Regions from separate parts of the Burkholderia diffusa genome, predicted to be linked through region 2. Evidence: riboswitches for the same ligand, from Rfam matches in the RefSeq annotation. Region 2 holds a riboswitch; the other holds the start of a gene.
What was found. A riboswitch is a leader RNA that binds a small molecule or an ion and turns the genes downstream of it on or off. The one in region 2 is predicted to bind manganese.
Positions count from the first base shown of each region.

Region 1: another riboswitch for manganese. It lies ahead of WI26_RS16445 (sodium:calcium antiporter); the one in region 2 lies ahead of WI26_RS04575 (TMEM165/GDT1 family protein).

Region 1 is NZ_CP013363.1:203,910-213,558, reverse strand. Features, by position in the region: gene WI26_RS16450 (ExeM/NucH family extracellular endonuclease) at 1-1,702, opposite strand, end outside; yybP-ykoY riboswitch at 1,933-2,109, shown strand; gene WI26_RS16445 (sodium:calcium antiporter) at 2,201-3,211, shown strand; partial or broken gene WI26_RS16440 (winged helix-turn-helix transcriptional regulator) at 3,257-3,487, shown strand; gene WI26_RS16435 (hypothetical protein) at 3,509-3,877, shown strand; gene WI26_RS16430 (MFS transporter) at 4,058-5,461, shown strand; gene WI26_RS16425 (LysR family transcriptional regulator) at 5,474-6,394, opposite strand; gene WI26_RS16420 (NAD(P)/FAD-dependent oxidoreductase) at 6,530-7,990, opposite strand; gene WI26_RS16410 (cupin domain-containing protein) at 8,231-8,575, opposite strand; gene WI26_RS16405 (helix-turn-helix transcriptional regulator) at 8,771-9,649, shown strand, end outside.
Region 2 is NZ_CP013362.1:996,580-1,006,228, reverse strand. Features, by position in the region: gene WI26_RS04605 (disulfide bond formation protein B) at 1-207, shown strand, start outside; gene xdhC (xanthine dehydrogenase accessory protein XdhC) at 823-1,827, shown strand; gene WI26_RS04590 (adenosine deaminase) at 1,846-2,871, shown strand; gene WI26_RS04585 (hypothetical protein) at 2,899-3,306, shown strand; gene guaD (guanine deaminase) at 3,303-4,619, shown strand; yybP-ykoY riboswitch at 4,711-4,848, shown strand; gene WI26_RS04575 (TMEM165/GDT1 family protein) at 4,928-5,500, shown strand; gene WI26_RS04570 (DUF4136 domain-containing protein) at 5,553-6,254, opposite strand; gene pepN (aminopeptidase N) at 6,441-9,134, shown strand; gene WI26_RS04560 (class 1 fructose-bisphosphatase) at 9,414-9,649, shown strand, end outside.

The DNA.
Region 1 (9,649 bases), on a different replicon from region 2:
CGAGCGTGTACTGCAGCGCGAGCGGCTCGTCCGCGTTGATGTGCCATTCGTGCACGGCCTTCACGTGCGACGCGAGCGGCAGCGACGCGAGCGCATGATCGAGGTAGCCGGCTTCGCCGTTGTACACGTAGCTGTACGCGTTGGCGCCGATCCAGCGCGACACGAGGTTGCGGTAGCCGCGCGATTCGAGCAGGCGGATCGGGTCTTCATACGTGTAGCTGTTGAAGTCGCCGATCAGCAGCGTGCCCTGCCCCGCGACACCCGTCGGCGTGCCGGCGAGCCAGTCGGCCAGCTTCGCGGCCGCGCGCGTGCGCGTCGGGTTCCAGCAGCCCTGGCCGTCGCCCTGGTCGAGGTCGTCGTTCGCCGCGTCCGGGCAGTTTTTCGACTTCAGGTGGTTGACCGCGATCGTCAGTGCCTGCTTGCCGCCGATCCGGCGGAACGACTGCGCGAGCGGCTGACGGCTCTTGTCGTCGATCGCGAGCGTCGACGCGCGGCCGACGGGTTCGACCGCGCGGCTGTCGTAGATCATCGCGACGGCGATCGCGTCGCCGCCCAGGCGCGACGTGCCCGGATCGACAACGCGCCAGTTGCTGCCGAGCTTCGCGGCAAGCTGGCGCACCGCGCTCAGTTCGCCGTAGCCGTTGTTCTGGATTTCCATCAGGCCGATCACGTCGGCGTCGAGCGCCTTCAGCGCGCTGACGATCTTCGCTTCCTGGCGCTGGAATTCCTGGTAGTTCTTCGCACCGCGGTTGTTCGGATCATCGAAGCCGCCGCCGAGACCGTTGCCGTTGAAATAGTTGAGGACGTTGAACGACGCGACGCGCAGGTTCGATTTCGGATCGCGTGCCGGGGCGTTGGTACGCGGATTCGAACGCGTGTCGAACGTCGGCGCGGCCGCACCCGGCAGCGGCTGCACGCGCCATGCGCCATAGCGCACCTCGAGCACGCCTTCGACGTCGCGCACTGTGTAGCCCGAGCGCAGCGTGTTCGCGGCCGACAGTTCCGGCGCCGGATACGGCACGGTCGCCGGGTTCTGCTTGTTCGAGCCGTCGTCGAGGACCAGCCGGTTGCGTGCGTTCGCATCGATCTGCGTCTGCGCCTGCGACGGCGGCACCACGCTCGTCGGCGTGCGCAGGCGCCCGTTGCTCAACATCACGCTGCCGTAGCGGCCGAGCTCGTAGTTTTCGGTGACGGTGAGCGTTTGCGGCAGGCGCACGCGCATCCCTTCGTACGCGGCGAATGCGTTCGGGCTGTCGACCGGCAGCGTGAGGGTCGCGGGCGTGACCGTCTGGCCGTTCGCGCACACCGCGATCGCGCCCGACAGCGTGAGTTGCGTCTGCCCGTATTTTTCCTCGACCTTGCCGGTCACGTGCACGAGATCGCCGGCCTTCGCGCGCACTTTCGGCGCATAGACGAACAGGCCTTCGGACACGCCCGGCTGATTGCGGCGCTGCGCGTCGGCCTGCTGGACGAAGAAGCCGCCGAAGCCGTCCGTGCCGCCGAAGTCGGCGGTGACGACCGCTTCGATCGACACGTTCTGGCCGGCGAGCGGTGACGGCGCGCCCGGCCCCTGGATGTCGGCGATCGGCGTCGTGCTGCCGCCGCAGTTCGGACTGACAGGAGCGGCGGTGGCGGCGAAGACGGGTGCGGCAAGCGTGGGCAGCAGCAATAGCGGGGCAAACAGGCGGATTGTCGAGCGCATGACGGGGAATCCCGGTTGTGAGGGTGGCGAAAGCTTAGCGGCGCTCGATGACAGTTTTTAGTAACCAAAAGACAGATGGATGTAAGTTCTACGTCGTCCGGCCGATGCCGCCATGCACGCGGGTGCGCATGCGCGCGCGGCGCCACGGAGCGGAGTACGGCAGTCGCAACGCGCGACAGCGAGGCGGCACACATGCATGCTTGCCGAAAGCATTCCTCTCGGCTAGACTGCCCCTCGTCTTTGGGGAGTAGCCTGCTTTCCATCCCCCGGAAAGCGAACGCGTCAACACACTCGGCCTGCTGCCGTGGCGCGTTCGGCCGAATCGGTCTGGCGAGACCATCGACGCATCGCGTCGTTCCTGGTCGGACGTCGGCAGATGCGTCATGGTTCGTCCACGTCCGACCACGGAGTCCCCATGTTCCTTTCAGCTTTCTCCCTGCATTTCATTCGCTGCATTCGTTCCGCCACCGCCCGCGTGCCTGCCTGCGGAGGTGCCGCATGACGTTGATGCTCGTCGAACTGGCGTTCATGCTGATCGTCATCCTGGTCGCCGCCGAACTCTTCACGAACGCGCTCGAACATCTCGGCGAACGGCTGAAGATTTCGGAAGGCGTGACGGGGTCGCTGTTCGCCGCCGTCGGCACCGCGCTGCCCGAAACGATGGTGCCGCTGCTCGCGCTCGCGGGCGGCACGTCGAACGCGGCGGTCAACGAGGAAATCGGCGTCGGCGCGATTCTGGGCGCGCCGCTGATGCTCGCGACGCTGACGACATTCCTGATGACGCTCGCCGTGATCCGCTCGCGCGGACTCACCGGCACGATCGCACCCGAGCGCACCGGCTTCGTGCGCGACCTGAACTACTTCATCGCCGCATTCACGCTCGCCACCGTCGCGATGTTCGTTCCGCATCATGTGTGGGCGGTGCGCGCGCTCCTCGCCGCGATGCTGGTCGGCGTCTACGTGATGTACGTCGTGATGACGTTCCGCGCATCGACGCAGCTCGTCGATGCCGGGCACGGCACCGAGGCGCCGCACGCGATGTTCCTGTCGCGTGTCGGGCTGCCGACCAACCTCGCGACCATCGCGCTGCAACTCGCGCTCGGTGTCGCGCTGCTCGTCGGCGGCGCGAAGGGCTTCATTCACGGCGTCGAGGGCGTGTCGCATCTGCTCGGCATCTCCGCGCTGCTGCTGTCGCTCATCATCGTGCCGATCGCGACGGAGTTGCCGGAAAAGGTCAACAGCGTGCTGTGGATCCGCCGCAAGAAGGACACGCTCGCGTTCGGCAACATCACCGGCGCGATGGTGTTCCAGGGCACGCTGCTGCCGGCGATCGGCATCATGCTGACGCCATGGGAGCCGCGCCCCGAAGTGCTGACCGGCGTGGTCATCACGCTCGCGGCGGCGGTGTGGCTGCGCGTCAATGCGCGTGCGCGCGGGCTCGCGATCTGGGCGTTGCTGGCGAACGGGGCCGGATATGTCGGCTATCTGTTCGTGACGCTGACGCGCTGAAAGCTCGGCGCGCTTCGATCAGGACGCGTCGAGCCGAGCGTTGGCCTGCCGCGCATCTCACAGCGGATGCTGACGCTCGATCTGCGCGCGCTCGAGGATGCCGGCTTCGTGCGCCGCACCGTGTATCCGGAAGTGCCGGTGCGCGTCGAGTACGATCTGACTGCGGACGGCGACCGGCTGCGGCCTGTCGTCGAAGTCATGCGCGCATTCGGGTTGTGGCTGAAGGCGCGCGATGCGCACGGCGAGGTCGAAGCGGAAACCGCGCTGGCCCGATAACCCCACATCGAGAAAAACATCATGGAACTCCATGCCACCGTCGGTGCGGCAACGTCCGATATCGACGACGACGAAAGCTGCGCGAACATCTATTGCCACGACGCGGAGCAGAACTATTGCTTCTCGCTGCTGCGCTTTCCGGAAGAAACATCGATCGAGGTGATGGTGCTCGACCAGCTCACCGCGCACGTGAAGGATCTGACGGTGCGCCTCACGGGCGACACAATCGAAGTCGAACTCGATGAGCGCACCGCCGCGCGTCTCGACGGCCACACGCATTACGTGATTCATCTCGCGCCCGGCGAGCATGATCCGGTCGTGCTGCGTGCCGCGCTCAAGGAAATCTTCGATGGCAAGAGCGGATATCGCGACGACAGCGCAAGCGCGTAACCCGGCCTGCCCTCCGCTCATGACATGTCCACATATTGAGCACGCAACGTCCCATTAATAGGGATGCCTGCCCAAATGTTGACGCGCTTTGCTCCACGGTTCTAACGTTCGCCAATGCCATTGGATACGGCCCCGCCCCGCCATGCGTGCGACGGCCGACACAGAACTCAGGAGACGACCGTGGCCCATTCCGCGTCGCGCACGCATGCCAACCCGTCGGCGCAATCGCAATCGCACACGCATGCCGACACAGCACCCGATTCCGCCGCCCGCAGGGCCGCGCCCGCGGCTGCCGCCGTCGCCGAGCCGCCGAGCCGCAAGCGCCTGATCATCCTCGCGCTGCTGTTCGTCACGGTCGTGATCAACTATCTCGACCGCAGCAACCTGTCGATCGCCGCGCCGGCGCTGTTCAAGGAACTGAACATCGATCCGGTCCGCGCGGGCCTTGTGTTCTCCGCATTCGGCTGGACCTATGCGCTGATGCAGATCCCCGGCGGCTGGCTCGTCGACAAGGTGTCGCCGCGCGTGCTGTATGCGAGCGCGCTTGCTCTGTGGTCGGCCGCGACGGTATTGCTCGGCTTCGCCGGATCGTTCGTCGGACTGATCGTGCTGCGCCTCGCTGTGGGCGCACTTGAAGCGCCTGCCTATCCGATCAACAACCGCGTGGTTACGACGTGGTTCCCGACTCGCGAGCGCGCCAGCGCAATCGGCGGCTACACGTCGGGGCAGTTCGTCGGCCTCGCGTTCCTTACGCCCGTGCTCGCGTGGCTGCAGGTGCATCTCGGTTGGCACATGGTGTTCGTCGCGACCGGACTCGCGGGCATCGCATGGGCCGCGGTCTGGTACGCGGTGTATCGCGAGCCGCGCGCGTTTCGCGGCGTCAACGCGGCCGAGATCGCGTCGATCCGCGACGGTGGCGGCCTCGTCGATCTCGAGGACCGCATCGCCGCGCGCAGCGAACGCACGCCGTCGACGTGGCGCGACCTCGGCGTCGTGCTCGGCCGGCGCAAGCTGTGGGGCATCTATCTCGGCCAGTTCGCGCTGAACTCGACGCTTTGGTTCTTCCTCACGTGGTTCCCGACCTACCTCGTCAAGTATCGCGGGATGGACTTCATCAAGTCGGGCTTTCTCGCGTCGCTGCCGTTTCTCGCCGCGTTCGTCGGCGTGCTGTGCTCGGGCCTGCTGTCGGACTGGTTGATGCGGCGCGGCGCATCGCAGGGCTTCGCGCGCAAGCTGCCGATCATCTCGGGGCTGCTGATCTCGACCTGCATCATCGGCGCGAACTACGTGACGTCGACGGGCTGGGTGATCGCGTTCATGACCATCGCATTCTTCGGCAACGGCTTCGCATCGATCACGTGGTCGCTCGTGTCGGGGCTCGCGCCCGCGCGGTTGCTCGGCCTTACGGGCGGCGTGTTCAACCTCGTCGGCAACCTCGCCGCGATCGCGACGCCGATCGTGATCGGGCTGCTCGTCGATGGCGCGGACTTCTCGCACGCGATCACCTATATCGCCGCGATGGCGCTCGCAGGCAGCCTGTCGTACGGGCTGCTGGTCGGCAAGGTCGAGCGCATCGACGCCTGAGCAGGTACCGCGCTACGCGGCCAGCGCGATCGCCTTGATGTTGAACGCGCGCAGCAGATCCTCGCAGAACGCGTCGACGATCGGCTTGTCGCTCGCGCTGCGCTTCATCGCGAGATGCAGCGGCACGTCGAAGCTGAACGTCGTGCGGCCGATGGCCTTCACGAGCCCGCGCTGTTCGAACGGCTCCGCGTAATGCGCGGGCAGATAGCCGAGATGGCCGCCCGACAGGATCAGGATCGTCGCGGCCTCGATGCTGTCCGCGCTCGCGGTCACGCGCCGCTCCGGCAGCGGATACTGCTCCTCCGGCACCGGATAGGTGCGCCATACCCAGTCGTGCGCCTGCAGGTCGTCGGCCGACACCGGCCGCGACGCATGAAACAGCGGATGCCCGCGTCCGCAGTAGATCACCTGCTCCTCGGTAAACAATGGCGTGTAGTCGAGCCCCGGCACGCGATGCCAGAAATACCCGATCGCGAGATCGAGCTGGTTGTTGACGAGGCTTTCCTCGAGTTCCTGCGGCGACGCGACCTTCATCGAGAACGTGACGGCCTGGTCGCGCTTGCGGAACGCGCCGATCGCCTCGGCCAGGCGCGCGTTCTCGACGAGCGGCGCCTGCCCGATCAGGCCGATCGACAGCGTGCCGACCAGCTTGCGGTCGATGTCGCGCACGCGCGCGACGAACTCGGAGGTTGCCGCGACGAGCGTGCGTGCCGTGGCCGCGAAGCGTTCGCCTTTCGACGTCAGCCGAAAGCCGCCGCGGCCGCGATCGCACAGCTTGAAACCGACGCGCGCTTCCAGCGCGGACAGCTGCGTGCTGATCGTCGACTGCCGCACGCCGAGCGAGGCCTCGGCGGCCGTGATGCCGCGTGCGTCGGCGACGGCGAGAAAGACCCGGATGAGCCGGAGATCGAGATCGGTGGTATTCGAAAACATGCTTCGAGCCGCTGCGCCTGAGCGCGTTGTCGGGCCGGCGCGACACCGGCCGTCTTCGCCGATGAACCTTGCCGGACGCGCGCCGCCATCGGCAACGGCTCGCGCCATACTCGTCGCGCGGACATCGCGCGTCGCTCACATCGGGAAGCCCATCGCCTTGATCCCGTTGATCCACGCACGCTTCCAGCCGCCTTCGGCATCCGCGCCGTCGAACGCATGGAACGTGATCTTCGCGGCGACCCAGCGCATCGGCTCCGGCGGGATGTAGCTCGGGCTCTGGTTCGCGATGTCGAGCTTGCGCTCCGGGCTGTCGCGATCGAACAGGATGTTCAGTCCCATGAACGCACCGAACCGGCTCGCCGCGACGCCGAAACCCGTGTAGCCGGCGACGAACACGGCCTTGTCGCCGAGATAGCGCTTCGCGAACACCGAGCCGCGCGAGCAGTAGTCGATCGGGCCGCCCCATGCGTGCGAGAAGCGCACGTCGGCGAGCTGCGGGAACGTGCGATAGAACGCCTCCGCGAGCCGGTAGTAGGTTTCGCGCTCGCCGTCCTGGTGCGGCTCGGGATCGCCGTCGAAGTGATAGCTGACCAGCCCGCCGAAGATGATGTTGTTGTCCTTCGTCAGCCGGAAATAGTTGAGCTGCGTGCGCGTGTCGTACACGCCCTGGCGATTCTTCCAGCCGATCCGCGCGAGCTGCGCGTCGGTCAGCGGCTCGGTCGCGAGCACGTGGTCGCGCACCTGCATCACGCGGCGGTTGATGTCGGGAATGCCAACCTTGGCCGTGCCGCTGCCGAACACGACGCGCGGTGCGCGCACGCCGCCCCTCGGCGTCTTCACGTACACCGTTGCGCCTTCGTCGGTCACCGTCATGAGCGGCGTGTGTTCGTACAGTTTCACACCAAGCGACAGCGCCGCGCGCTTGAGCCCCCACGCGAGCTTCGCCGGATGCACGATGCCGCTGCGATTGCGCGACCACAGCGCGCCCGCGAACAGCGGCGAATTCAGTTGCTCGAGCGTTGCCTCGCGATCCAGCAGCACGACGTCGTGTCCGTATTGGCGATGCAGGTCGTAGTCGCCCTTCAGGTGCGCGATGTGCGCGGGGTCGACCGCCACCGTCATCTCGCCGTTCCACTCGATGTCGGCGTCGATGTCGTAGCGCTTCAGCGTTTCCTCGAAGCCGTCGAGGTTGCGATGGCCGAAAGCCTCGAGCTGCGCGATGTCGTTCGGAAATACGCGCACCGCGTTCGGCAGCCCGTGCATCACCGACGTCGAGATGATCCCGCCCGCGCGGCCCGATGCGCCGTGCGCGACCTTGCCGGCCTCGATCAGCACCACGTCGAGATGCGGCATCTGTTCCTTCGCCTGCACGGCCGCCCACAGCCCGGTGAAGCCGCCGCCGACGATCAGCAGGTCGGCCGTCGCGTCGCCGACGAGTTCCGGCTCGGCGGCCGGTGCGGCCGGGTTGTCCAGCCAGTACGGGAACAGCTTCGTATTCGCGAGCGCCTCGGCGGCGCTCAGTGCGACCGGCGCGCGATGCGCGTCGTGCGCGTGTGCCGGTACGGCCTGCGTTGTTTCTTTGACTTCCATTTCCATGATCCCAGCCATCCCACGTGATCGCGGCCCGCGCGTGCCGTGCGTGCGCGGCGCGCCGAATGCGCGGATTTCACCGATCTCGTCGGTTGTTCCGCCGATGACGATGATCGGCACTTACACCGCAAGCAGCGATGCGTGCGCTCGGCAGACGCGCGACGGACATCGCTTGCGGCCGATCGAAAACGCAACCGCCGCCACGCCCGCGCCGATCCGACGACGCCACGGCGGCGGCCGCGCGCATCACGACTTCTCGAGCAGCACGTAGAACTTCTTCGCGTCCTCGATCGTCTCCCAGCGGCCCGCGAAACCGGCGGGCAGCAGATACCCCTGGCCCGGCGTGAATTCCTTGCGGTTGCCTTCCACGTCGGTCAGCGCGATCCGGCCCTCGACGAGCCACACCGCCTCGTCCGCCGCCGTTTCCGGAAACTCCACCGAGCCGACCTTGCCTTCCCACCAGCCGATGAGGTAGCTGCCGCTCTTGCCCTCGGCCGCGCGCCAGTCGCTTTCGTCCATCCCGAAGTCGAGCTTCGTGAATTCGCCAATGCCTGCGCCGAGCGGCAGGATGTCCTTGATCAGTTTGGTCATCTGAATCTTTCGTCTCTCGATTGAAAAAGCAGAGACAAAGTTACTCATTTACACTGCCCCGGTATGCCCCCCTTCGGGGGGGACAAGCCGCGTTTTCCGGGGCTTGAGGCCGCAGGACTCCGTACCGTATTTCCCCCTAATGACGCGTTCGGCTTCCGACGCTAAAATCGCCGCCGCTTTTCACCGGGGAACCGCATGCTGCTCAACGTGAACCCCTTCCACCGCGACACCGAACGCTTCAACGTGTCGTTCAAGGCGCTGGGCGAGCTGATCGAGACGGTCGGCACGCCGCGCTTCGTGCCGCGTCTCACGCAACTGCTGAACGACGTGGTGCCGCTCGACGTCGCGCACGTCGAACGTTCGCGTGTCGACGGCACGATGCCCACCGGCTACCGCTGCGAATGGATCGGCAGCAGCGGCATCGGCACCGCGACCGCCGAGATCTCCGACGTGATGACGCTCTACTACGAGCGCTTTCTCGACAGCGACCCGCTGTTCGCGGGGCTGCGCGGCAAAACGGGCACGATGCTGGTCGTGCGCGACATCGCGGCGATTCCGCCCGGTGAATTCCGCCAGCGGCTGTTCGACGACGTGCATATCGGCCACGAATGCGTGCTCGCGCGCGGCACCCGCTATGCGCAGCATTCGATCGCGCTGGAACGCGGCCGTGACCGCCCGCCGTTCACGCTCGCCGAGATGAACCGCTTTCGCAGCATCAGCGACGTGCTGTTCCCGCTGCTCGAGCTGCACGCGTCGACCACCGCCGCGCGGCGCGTCGCGCATTCGGCGCCCGAAGTGCATCCGCTCGCGCAGTTCGATGCGCGGATCGCGGCCGACGGCGTGAAGCTGTCGAAGCGCGAGTACGAAACCTGCAAGCATCTGATCTCCGGCAAGACCGTGCCGGAAACCGCCGACATCCTGGGCGTGCGGGTCGCGTCGGCCGAGTCGTACGTGAAGCGCGCGTTCGCGAAGCTCGGTGTGCGCACGAAGCGCGAGCTTGCCGCATGGGGTTCGGCCATGCCGGCGTTTCGGGCGGCCGCGACGCACGACGGCGACGACGCGCCGCCGCCCGCG
Region 2 (9,649 bases):
GGCTTCGACACGTTGCAGCCGATCGTCGACAGCCTGCCGCCCGCCCAGTGGTTCCCCGGCATGTTCAAGGTCGCCGGCCTGTGCGAAACCGTCTACCCGCCGATCTTCGGCATCCTGCTGCCCGGCTGGGCGCTGATCGGCTTCGCCGCGATCCTGATTGCCGTCGCCTCGAGCCTCTGGCGCCATCGCCGCAAGCTGGCAGGCTGATTGGGCGCCGCGTCCCGCGGTCCGGCCGACCGGTCGAGGCCGCGCGGGCGCTTCGCGCTGCTCGCCCGGCTGCACCGGCGCAGCCCCAACGCAGCCGCATCCTGCCGGCCGCGCGTAAACACCTACCCTCGCCGCAACCTGGGTTTCTGGGCGAACGCATCTGGCGCGACATTCGCGCGCGCCCCGCCCCGCATGCGTTTCGGCTCGATGCCCGTGCATCCGCGCCCCGATCCCGCGCGGCGGGCCTATGATCGACATGATCGCCGTCTGATAGCCCGGATCACCGCCCGGCAATGTTTCCGCCGCGTTGCGGTGCTATCTTCGCGACTGGATGGCGATCTACGTGCGCGAGGCCAGCGGTCTCACCTTCTGCGTAACGCGCGCCCGATCCGCAATGTCGACTGGATTCATCATGACAACGCAAACCATCCGCATCCGTCACCCTCATGGCGTCCGCATGTTCCGCGGCGTCGTTCGCGCGCGCCTTCGGCGCACGGCCACCTCATCGAATCAGTCGGGCAGCCGGCCCGCGCCCCTCTCGTCCGTCCTCGTTGCCGCCGCGCCCGCCAGCCCGCGCCGCGCGTCGTGCCGCGTCGTCCCGACCGGAGCGTGCTGATGGAAGCCTGGCTCGGCGATCTGCAGCAACTGCTCGCGCACGGCGAAGCGGCCGTACTCGTGACGGTCGCACATACCGACGGCTCCGCGCCGCGCGAGGCCGGCACGAAGATGCTCGTCACGCGCGACATGGCCCGCCATACGATCGGCGGCGGTCATCTGGAATGGAAGGCGATCGAGATCGCGCGGCATCTGCTGAAGGACGGCGCGCACGTGCGCCACGCGCGCCGGCTCGAACGGCTCGCGCTCGGCCCGAGCCTCGGCCAGTGCTGCGGCGGCGCGGTCGTGCTCGCGTTCGAGCGGCTCGACGTCGGCGACCTCGGGTGGATCATGTCGCTCGCGAAGCGCGTCGCGGCGGGCGCCGCGACCGTGCGTAGCGTATCATTCGGCCCCTCGCCGGGCGCGCCGCTGCTGAGCGAGCCCGAATCGCCCGCGGCGCGCGCCGATTGCCTGCTGTGGGAAACCGGCGGCGTGTCGCTGATGACCGAAACGATCGCACCCTATGCGTTCCCCGTCGTGCTGTTCGGCGCGGGACACATCGGCACCGCGCTCGTAAAGGTGCTGGCGACATTGCCATGCCACGTGCGCTGGATCGACGGACCCGACGCGGCGTTCCCGCCGGCCGACGCACTCGCCGGGATCGGCAATCTCGCGATCGACGCGGTGGCCAGCCCGGCCGACGCCGTCGACACGGCGCCGCCGCACGCATACTTCGTCGTGATGACGCACGACCACGCACTCGATTTCGTGCTGGCCGAACGCATCCTGCGGCGCGGCGACTATGCGTATTTCGGGATGACCGGCTCGCACACCAAGCGCGTGCAGTTCGATCATCGGCTGGCGGCGATCGGCATCGATCCTGCCCAGATCGCGCGGATGCGCTGCCCGATCGGCGTCGAAGGCATCGTCGACAAGGCGCCCGAAGTGATCGCGATCTCGGTGGCCGCGCAACTGCTGCAGGCCGTCGAGGCGAACGCGCCCGCGCAGGCTTCCCCTACATTCTGACCGACCAAGAACAACGCCATGACTCCGACATTCAAGGACAAGATTGCCCGCGCTCCGAAAGCCGAGCTGCACATCCATATCGAAGGCTCGCTCGAGCCCGAACTGATCTTCGCGCTCGCGCAGCGCAACGGCGTGAAACTCGCGTACGAGTCAATCGACGCATTGCGCGCCGCGTATGCGTTTACTGATTTGCAGTCGTTCCTCGACATCTATTACGCCGGCGCGAGCGTACTGCTGACCGAGCAGGATTTCTACGACATGACGGCCGCGTACTGCGAACGCGCACTCGCCGACAACGTCGTTCACACCGAGCTGTTCTTCGATCCGCAGACGCACACCGAACGTGGCGTGCCGATCGAGACGGTCGTCGCCGGCATCGATCGCGCGCTCGCCGATGCCGAACCGCGCGGGCTGTCGAGCAAGCTGATCCTGTGTTTCCTGCGCCACCTGTCCGAAGACGATGCGCTCGCGACGTTCGAATCCGCGTTGCCGCTGTTCGAACGTTATCGCCACCGGCTGATCGGCGTCGGTCTCGATTCGTCCGAGCTCGGCCATCCGCCGACGAAGTTCGCGCGCGTGTTCGAGAAGGCCCGTGCGCTCGGGCTGAAGCTCGTCGCCCATGCGGGCGAGGAAGGCCCGCCCGCCTACATCTACGAAGCGCTCGACGTGCTGAAGGTCGACCGGATCGACCACGGTGTACGCAGCATCGAGGACGCGGCGCTGGTCGAGCGCCTCGCGCGCACGCGTACGGCGCTGACCGTATGCCCGCTGTCGAACCTGAAGCTGTGCGTGTTCGACGACATGACGAAGCACACGCTGAAGGCGCTGCTCGATCGCGGCGTCGCAGTGACGATCAACTCCGACGATCCGGCCTATTTCGGCGGCTACGTGAACGACAACTACTTCGCGACGGTCGACGGGCTGCAGTTGACGGACGCCGAAGTGCACGCGGTGATCCGCAACGGCTTCGAGGCGTCGTTCGTCGACGCCGCGCAGCGCGATGCGCTGATCGCGCGTCTCGATTCGTACTGGCAGGCCGCGTGACGGCCGGCATCGAGGCTCGCTAGACAGATGAAACACGTCGACGACATCCGCTTCGTGGCGACCGGTCCGGCCCTGCGCCACGCCGGTCGCGTGCGAGCACCGCGCACGCACGTCGGCGTCGCGCCCGTCGCCCGCGTGGCGACGGCGTTGTGCGATGCCGCGCGCCGAAGCCTGTCGTTGCGGCGCGTCGTGCAGTTCGCCGCCGCGCCGGTCGCAGATGCCGCTACGATTGCCGCCGCGTTCTCGACGTCGTCCGCCAGCAACCCGGTGATGGCGGACGCCACGCTCGCGTGCGCGATCGCCGACCGCGGCGCTCCGGCCGCCGCGCTTCGCCGCATCGCGCATGCCCGCGCAGCGCCAGCCATGCCGTCGCCCGCGCGGCGCCGACCGCTTTCTTCTGTTCGCCTTACCTTGATGCAGGACCATTCGTCATGACGCAAACCGCTTTCCGTTCCCAGCTGCTGACCTTCAACGGCGACCCGGCGCAGTCGAGCCAGGCCGCGAACCACGAGACCGACGGCCTGCTGATCGTCGACGACGGCAAGGTCGTCGCGGCCGGCCCGCATGCGCGCCTCGCCGCGACGCTCGCGCGCGACGCGGTCGTCCACGATCTGCGCGACAAGCTGATCGTGCCCGGCTTCATCGACACGCACATCCACTATCCGCAGACGGACATGATCGCGTCGCCGGCGCCCGGCCTGCTGCCGTGGCTCGACAAATACACGTTCCCGACCGAGCGCCGGTTCGGCGATCCGGAACATGCGCGCAAGGTCGCCGACTTCTTCGTCGACGAACTGCTCGCCTGCGGCACGACGAGCGCGCTCGTCTACTGCACCGTGCACAAGCAGTCGGCCGACGCGCTGTTCGCGGCGAGCGACGCACGCGACCTGCGGATGATCGCGGGGAAGGTGCTGATGGACCGCAACTGCCCCGAGTTCCTGCGCGACACCGCGCAATCGGGCTATGACGACAGCGCCGAGCTGATCGGCCGCTGGCACGGCAAGGGCCGCCAGATGTATGCGGTTACGCCGCGCTTCGCGCCGACGTCCACCGAGGCGCAGCTCGAGGCGTGCGGCGAACTCGCGCGTCGCCATCCGGACGTGTTCGTGCAGAGTCACGTCGCGGAAAACGTCGATGAAGTGAAATGGGTGGCCGAGCTGTTCCCCGGGCACCGCAGCTATCTCGACATCTACGACCGCTACGGACTGCTGCGCCCGCGCGCGGTGTACGGCCATTGCATCCATCTCGACGACGAGGACCGCCGCCGGATGGCCGAGACGCGCACCGTCGTCGCGCACTGCCCGACGTCGAACTTCTTCCTCGGCAGCGGCCTGTTCGACTTCGACAAGGCCGGCGAATATGACGTGCCTGTCACGCTCGCCACCGACGTCGGCGGCGGCACGTCGTTCTCGATGCTGCAGACGATGAACGAGGCGCACAAGGTCGCGCGGCTGTCGGGCCATCACCTGAGCGCGACGCGGATGTTCTGGCTCGCGACGGCCGGCGCCGCGCAAGCGCTCGATCTCGCCGACACCGTCGGCACGCTCGCGCCGCGCACCGAGGCCGATTTCGTCGTGCTCGACCCGCAGGCCACGCCGCTGCTCGCGCGCCGCACGAAACGCGCGGAATCGCTCGAGGAGCTGCTGTTCGCGTTCGCGCTGCTCGGCGACGACCGTGCCGTGTACCGCACGTATGCGGCCGGCCAGCTCGTGCACGAGCGCGGCGCCGCACGCCGCGCCGCCGCGTAACGCACTTGCCACACTGCTGCTCCGGCGTGCGTCGCGACGCACGCCGGAGCAACCGGATTCGCACCGCGCACGCCACGCACCGTGCTAGAATTCGCCGCTCATTGGGGAGTAGCCGCTCCGCTCGATGTCCCGCGCCCCGGGCGCGCATCGTGACGGAGGCGTCCGTCAACAGACTTGGCCGTTCGGCCATGGCGGGCGCAGCCACCAAGGCCTGGCGAGACCGATGGTTCACTGCGCGCCGCATCAGGGCCCGGCGCGCGGCGGATCGTCGCTCGCACGCATAACATCGGCCCGTGGAAACCCCGTACGTGTCCCAAGCCTTCCTGATCTCCACCGGCGCCGTCGCCCTCGCTGAAATCGGCGACAAGACCCAACTGCTGTCCCTCGTGCTGGCTGCGCGCTATCGCAAGCCCCTGCCGATCATTCTCGGCGTGCTCGCCGCGACGCTCGTGAACCATGGCTTTGCCGGTGCGCTCGGCGAATGGCTCGGCGCGCTCGTCACGCCGTCGATCATGCGCTGGGCGCTCGCGTTCTCGTTCATCGCGATGGGACTGTGGATCCTCGTGCCGGACAAGCTCGATGCGGACGAAGCCAATGCGAACCGCTCGCGGCTCGGCGTGTTCGGCGCGACGCTCGTCGCGTTCTTCCTCGCTGAGATGGGCGACAAGACGCAGATCGCGACCGTCGCGCTCGCCGCGCGCTTCCAGGATTACATCGGCGTGGTGGCCGGCACGACCTTCGGGATGATGCTGGCGAACGTGCCCGCGATCCTGCTTGGCGACCGATTCGCGCACCGCCTGCCGACGAAGCTGGTGCACGGCATTGCGGCCGTGCTGTTCGTCGTGCTCGGCGCGCTGGCGCTGCTGGGCATCGGAGCCTGACGTACGCAGGCAAACGACGCGGCCGGGCGGCCGCGCCGGTGTCGATACCGTGTTACTTCGCGACGGCCGCGCCCGATGCCGGCACGGCCGGCACCGCACGCTCGTTGGCGGCCGGCGCGGCCGGCCCGCCGTGCTTGTCGACCGGCAGCCGCACAGTGCGGATCGCGCCGTTCGCCAGCGGGAAATCCGCGAGCGCGCTGCGCGCGAGGAACGGCATCGCATACAGCAGCGCACCGTTGTCGCCGGTGGTACGTGCGGTCACGTTATAGACTTCCTTGCCGGTCGCGCGCTCGGTGATCCGGATGCCGAGCGTGTAGTCGAAGACCTGGTAGGTCTGCGCGACGTAGCCCGCCGGCATCGGCCCCCAGGGCCCCCACGGGCCCCACGGCCCGCCCCGCCAGTACGGCCCCGGCCCCGTGAACCACGGGTCGTAGTAGACCGGCTGCGGCACCGTCACCAGGTCGCTGCCGACCCCGTAGGCCAGCCCGACCAGATAGCGCGCCTGCGCGGCCGGCACTTGCCGGAATGCGTACGCGGACAGTTCGTTCGCGACGATCGGCTCGTAGGTCGACTGTTCGATGCTGTGCTTCTGCGCATCCGTGCGCGTGAAGGCGTAAGTGCGTGTCGCGTCGCTGCCGCTCCAGTCGGAGAAGGCCGTGACCTGCGTCGTCACATAGCTGGTGCAGCCCGTCAGCAGCGCCACGCACAGCATCGCGGCCCAGCCCGCACTGCGTTGAATCCATTCGCGTTTCATGTCGATCCTCGTCGATCCGTCACCCGTTCGTCGCACCGCGCGAACTGCACGGGATGCCGATAATACGCGGACTGCCGGAACCGGTAAAAAGTTCGCCCGGCACGCAGCCGCAAGCCTTTGTACAATGGCCCGGTTCGCCCGGCTCGCGCCGCGGGCCCGATCCCCACTCCACCGATCTCGACGACCATGTCCGACAACGCCTCCTCCACCGTGATCCGCCGCGCCGACTACACGCCGCCGGCTTTCCTCATCGATTCCGTCGCGCTCGAATTCGACCTCGCGCCGGCCCGCACGATCGTCAGGAATACGATGCGCGTGCGTCGCAATCCGGACGCGGCGCCTACCCCGCACCTGGAGCTGATGGGTGAAGCGCTCGAATTCCTCGGTGCAGCGCTCGACGACAAGCCGTATGGCGCGGTGCGTGCGCACGAACACGGGCTGACCGTCGAAAACGTGCCCGACGCATTCGAGCTCACGCTCGACAGCGCGTGCGCGCCGGACCAGAACACGACGCTGTCCGGCCTGTACGTGTCGAGCGGCAACTTCTTCACGCAGTGCGAGGCCGAAGGCTTTCGCCGCATCACCTACTTCCTCGACCGCCCCGACGTGATGGCCTCGTACACCGTCACGCTGCGCGCGGACAAGACCGCGTATCCGGTGCTGCTGTCGAACGGCAACCTCGTCGACTCGGGCGAGCTGCCCGATGGCCGCCACTTCGCGAAATGGGAAGACCCGTTCCGCAAGCCGAGCTATCTGTTCGCGCTGGTCGCGGGCAAGCTCGTCGCGATCGAGGAGAAGATCACGTCCGGTTCCGGCAAGGAAAAGCTGCTGCAGGTCTGGGTCGAACCGGCCGATCTCGACAAGACCCGGCACGCGATGGATTCGCTGATCCACTCGATCCGCTGGGACGAGAAGCGCTTCGGCCTCGAGCTCGATCTCGACCGTTTCATGATCGTCGCCGTGGGCGATTTCAACATGGGCGCGATGGAGAACAAGGGGCTCAACATCTTCAACACGAAGTACGTGCTGGCGAACCCCGAGACCGCCACCGACACCGACTTCGCGAACATCGAATCGGTGGTCGGGCACGAGTACTTCCACAACTGGACCGGCAACCGCGTGACCTGCCGCGACTGGTTCCAGCTGAGCCTGAAGGAAGGGCTGACGGTGTTCCGCGACCAGGAATTCTCGGCCGACATGGCCGCGGGCGACGATGTCGAATCCGCGGCGCGCGCGGTCAAGCGCATCGAGGACGTGCGCGTGCTGCGCCAGCTGCAGTTCGCCGAGGACGCGGGCCCGATGGCCCATCCGGTGCGTCCGGAAAGCTACGTCGAGATCAACAACTTCTACACGATGACCGTCTACGAGAAGGGCTCGGAAGTCGTGCGGATGTACCAGACGCTGTTCGGCCGCGACGGCTTCCGCAAGGGGATGGACCTGTACTTCAAGCGCCACGACGGTCACGCCGTGACGTGCGACGACTTCCGTCACGCAATGGCCGACGCAAACGGACGCGATCTCGCGCAATTCGAGCGCTGGTACAGCCAGGCGGGCACGCCCCGCGTGTCCGTGCGCACCGCGTACGACGCGGCCGCGCGTCGCTACACGATCACGCTCACGCAAGGCTACGGCGATGCGTCGCCGGCCGCGCGCGAGACGCAGCAGGGGCCGCTGCTGATTCCGTTCGCGATCGGCCTGATCGGCCGCGACGGCCGCGACCTGCCGCTGCGCCTCGATGGCGAAACCACCGCGTCGGGCACGACGCGCGTGCTCGACTTCACCGATACCGAACAGACCTTCACGTTCGTCGACGTGCCGGAACAACCGCTGCCGTCGCTGCTGCGCAATTTCTCGGCACCGGTAATCGTCGAGTATGACTACAGCGACGACGACCTCGCGTTCCTGCTCGCGCACGACAGCGATCCGTTCAACCGCTGGGAAGCCGGCCAGCGCCTCGCGACGCGCGCGCTGCTGACGCTCGCCGCACGCGCCGCCGCGAACGAGTCGCTCACGCTCGGCGAGAAATTCATCGCCGCATTCCGCCGCGTGCTGACCGATGAAAGCCTGTCGCCCGCGTTTCGCGAACTCGCGCTGACGCTGCCATCGGAAACCTATCTGGCCGACCAGATGGCGGAAGCCGATCCGGCTGCCGTGCATCGCGCGCGCCAGTTCGTGCGACGCCAGCTCGCGAGCGCGCTGCGCGCGGAGTGGCTCGCCGCGTACGAGCAGCACCAGACGCCGGGCGCGTACGACCCGACGCCCGACGCATCCGGCCGCCGTGCGTTGAAGAACCTCGCGCTCGCGTATCTCGCCGAACTCGAGGATCCGGCCGATGCCGTGCGCATCGCGACCGCGCAGTACGACGCGGCGAACAACATGACCGACCGCGCCGCCGCGCTCGGCGGGCTGTTGTCCGCCGCGGCGTCGGGCGCGAACGACGCGGCCGCGCGCGCACTCGATGACTTCTACCGTCGATTCGAGAAGGAAGCGCTCGTGATCGACAAGTGGTTCGCGATGCAGGCCGCGCAGCGCGGCACGCCCGCGCAGCCGACGCTCGCCAAGATCCGCAAGCTGATGGCGCACCCCGCGTTCAACCTGAAGAACCCGAACCGCGCACGCTCGCTGATCTTCAGTTTCTGCGCGGCGAACCCCGCGCAATTCCACGCCGCGGACGGCTCGGGCTATGCGTTCTGGGCCGAACAGGTGCTCGCGCTCGATGCGATCAACCCGCAGGTCGCCGCGCGCCTCGCCCGCTCGCTCGAACTGTGGCGCCGCTTCACGCCGGCGCTGCGCGACCGGATGCGCGAAGCGCTCGAGCAGGTCGCCGCCGGCGCGAAATCGCGCGACGTGCGCGAAATCGTCGAGAAGGCACTCGCGTAACGTCACGCACGCGATTCGCCTCGCGCGCCATCCGTCGAAGCCGGCGCCGCCCCGTGGCGGCGTCGGCTTTTTGTCGTACGAGCGTTGCGGGGTCGGAGCCGGACCACGGCACCCCGGTTTTCCCGCCGCTGACGGGTCGCTCCAGCGCGCAGCGCACGCCGGAACCTGGCCGGCTCGGCCGTCCGGTCATGTAACCGGACGAAAAAAGGCGGCGGCTGGGAAGGCGCGCCGGGTAAAATTGCGGCAATTCAAGGATTCTTTGGCCTTTCGGAGTCTGTCATGTCCATTGCCCGCCGCACCACGCTGTCCAAGTTCCTGATCGAGCAGCAGCGTGAGACCAACAACCTCCCCGCCGACCTCCGCCTGCTGATCGAAGTCGTTGCCCGCGCGTGCAAGGCGATCAGCTACAACGTATCGAAGGGCGCGCTCGGCGATGCGCTCGGTACCGCCGGCAGCGAGAATGTCCAGGGCGAAGTGCAGAAAAAGCTCGACATCCTGTCGAACGAAATCCTGCT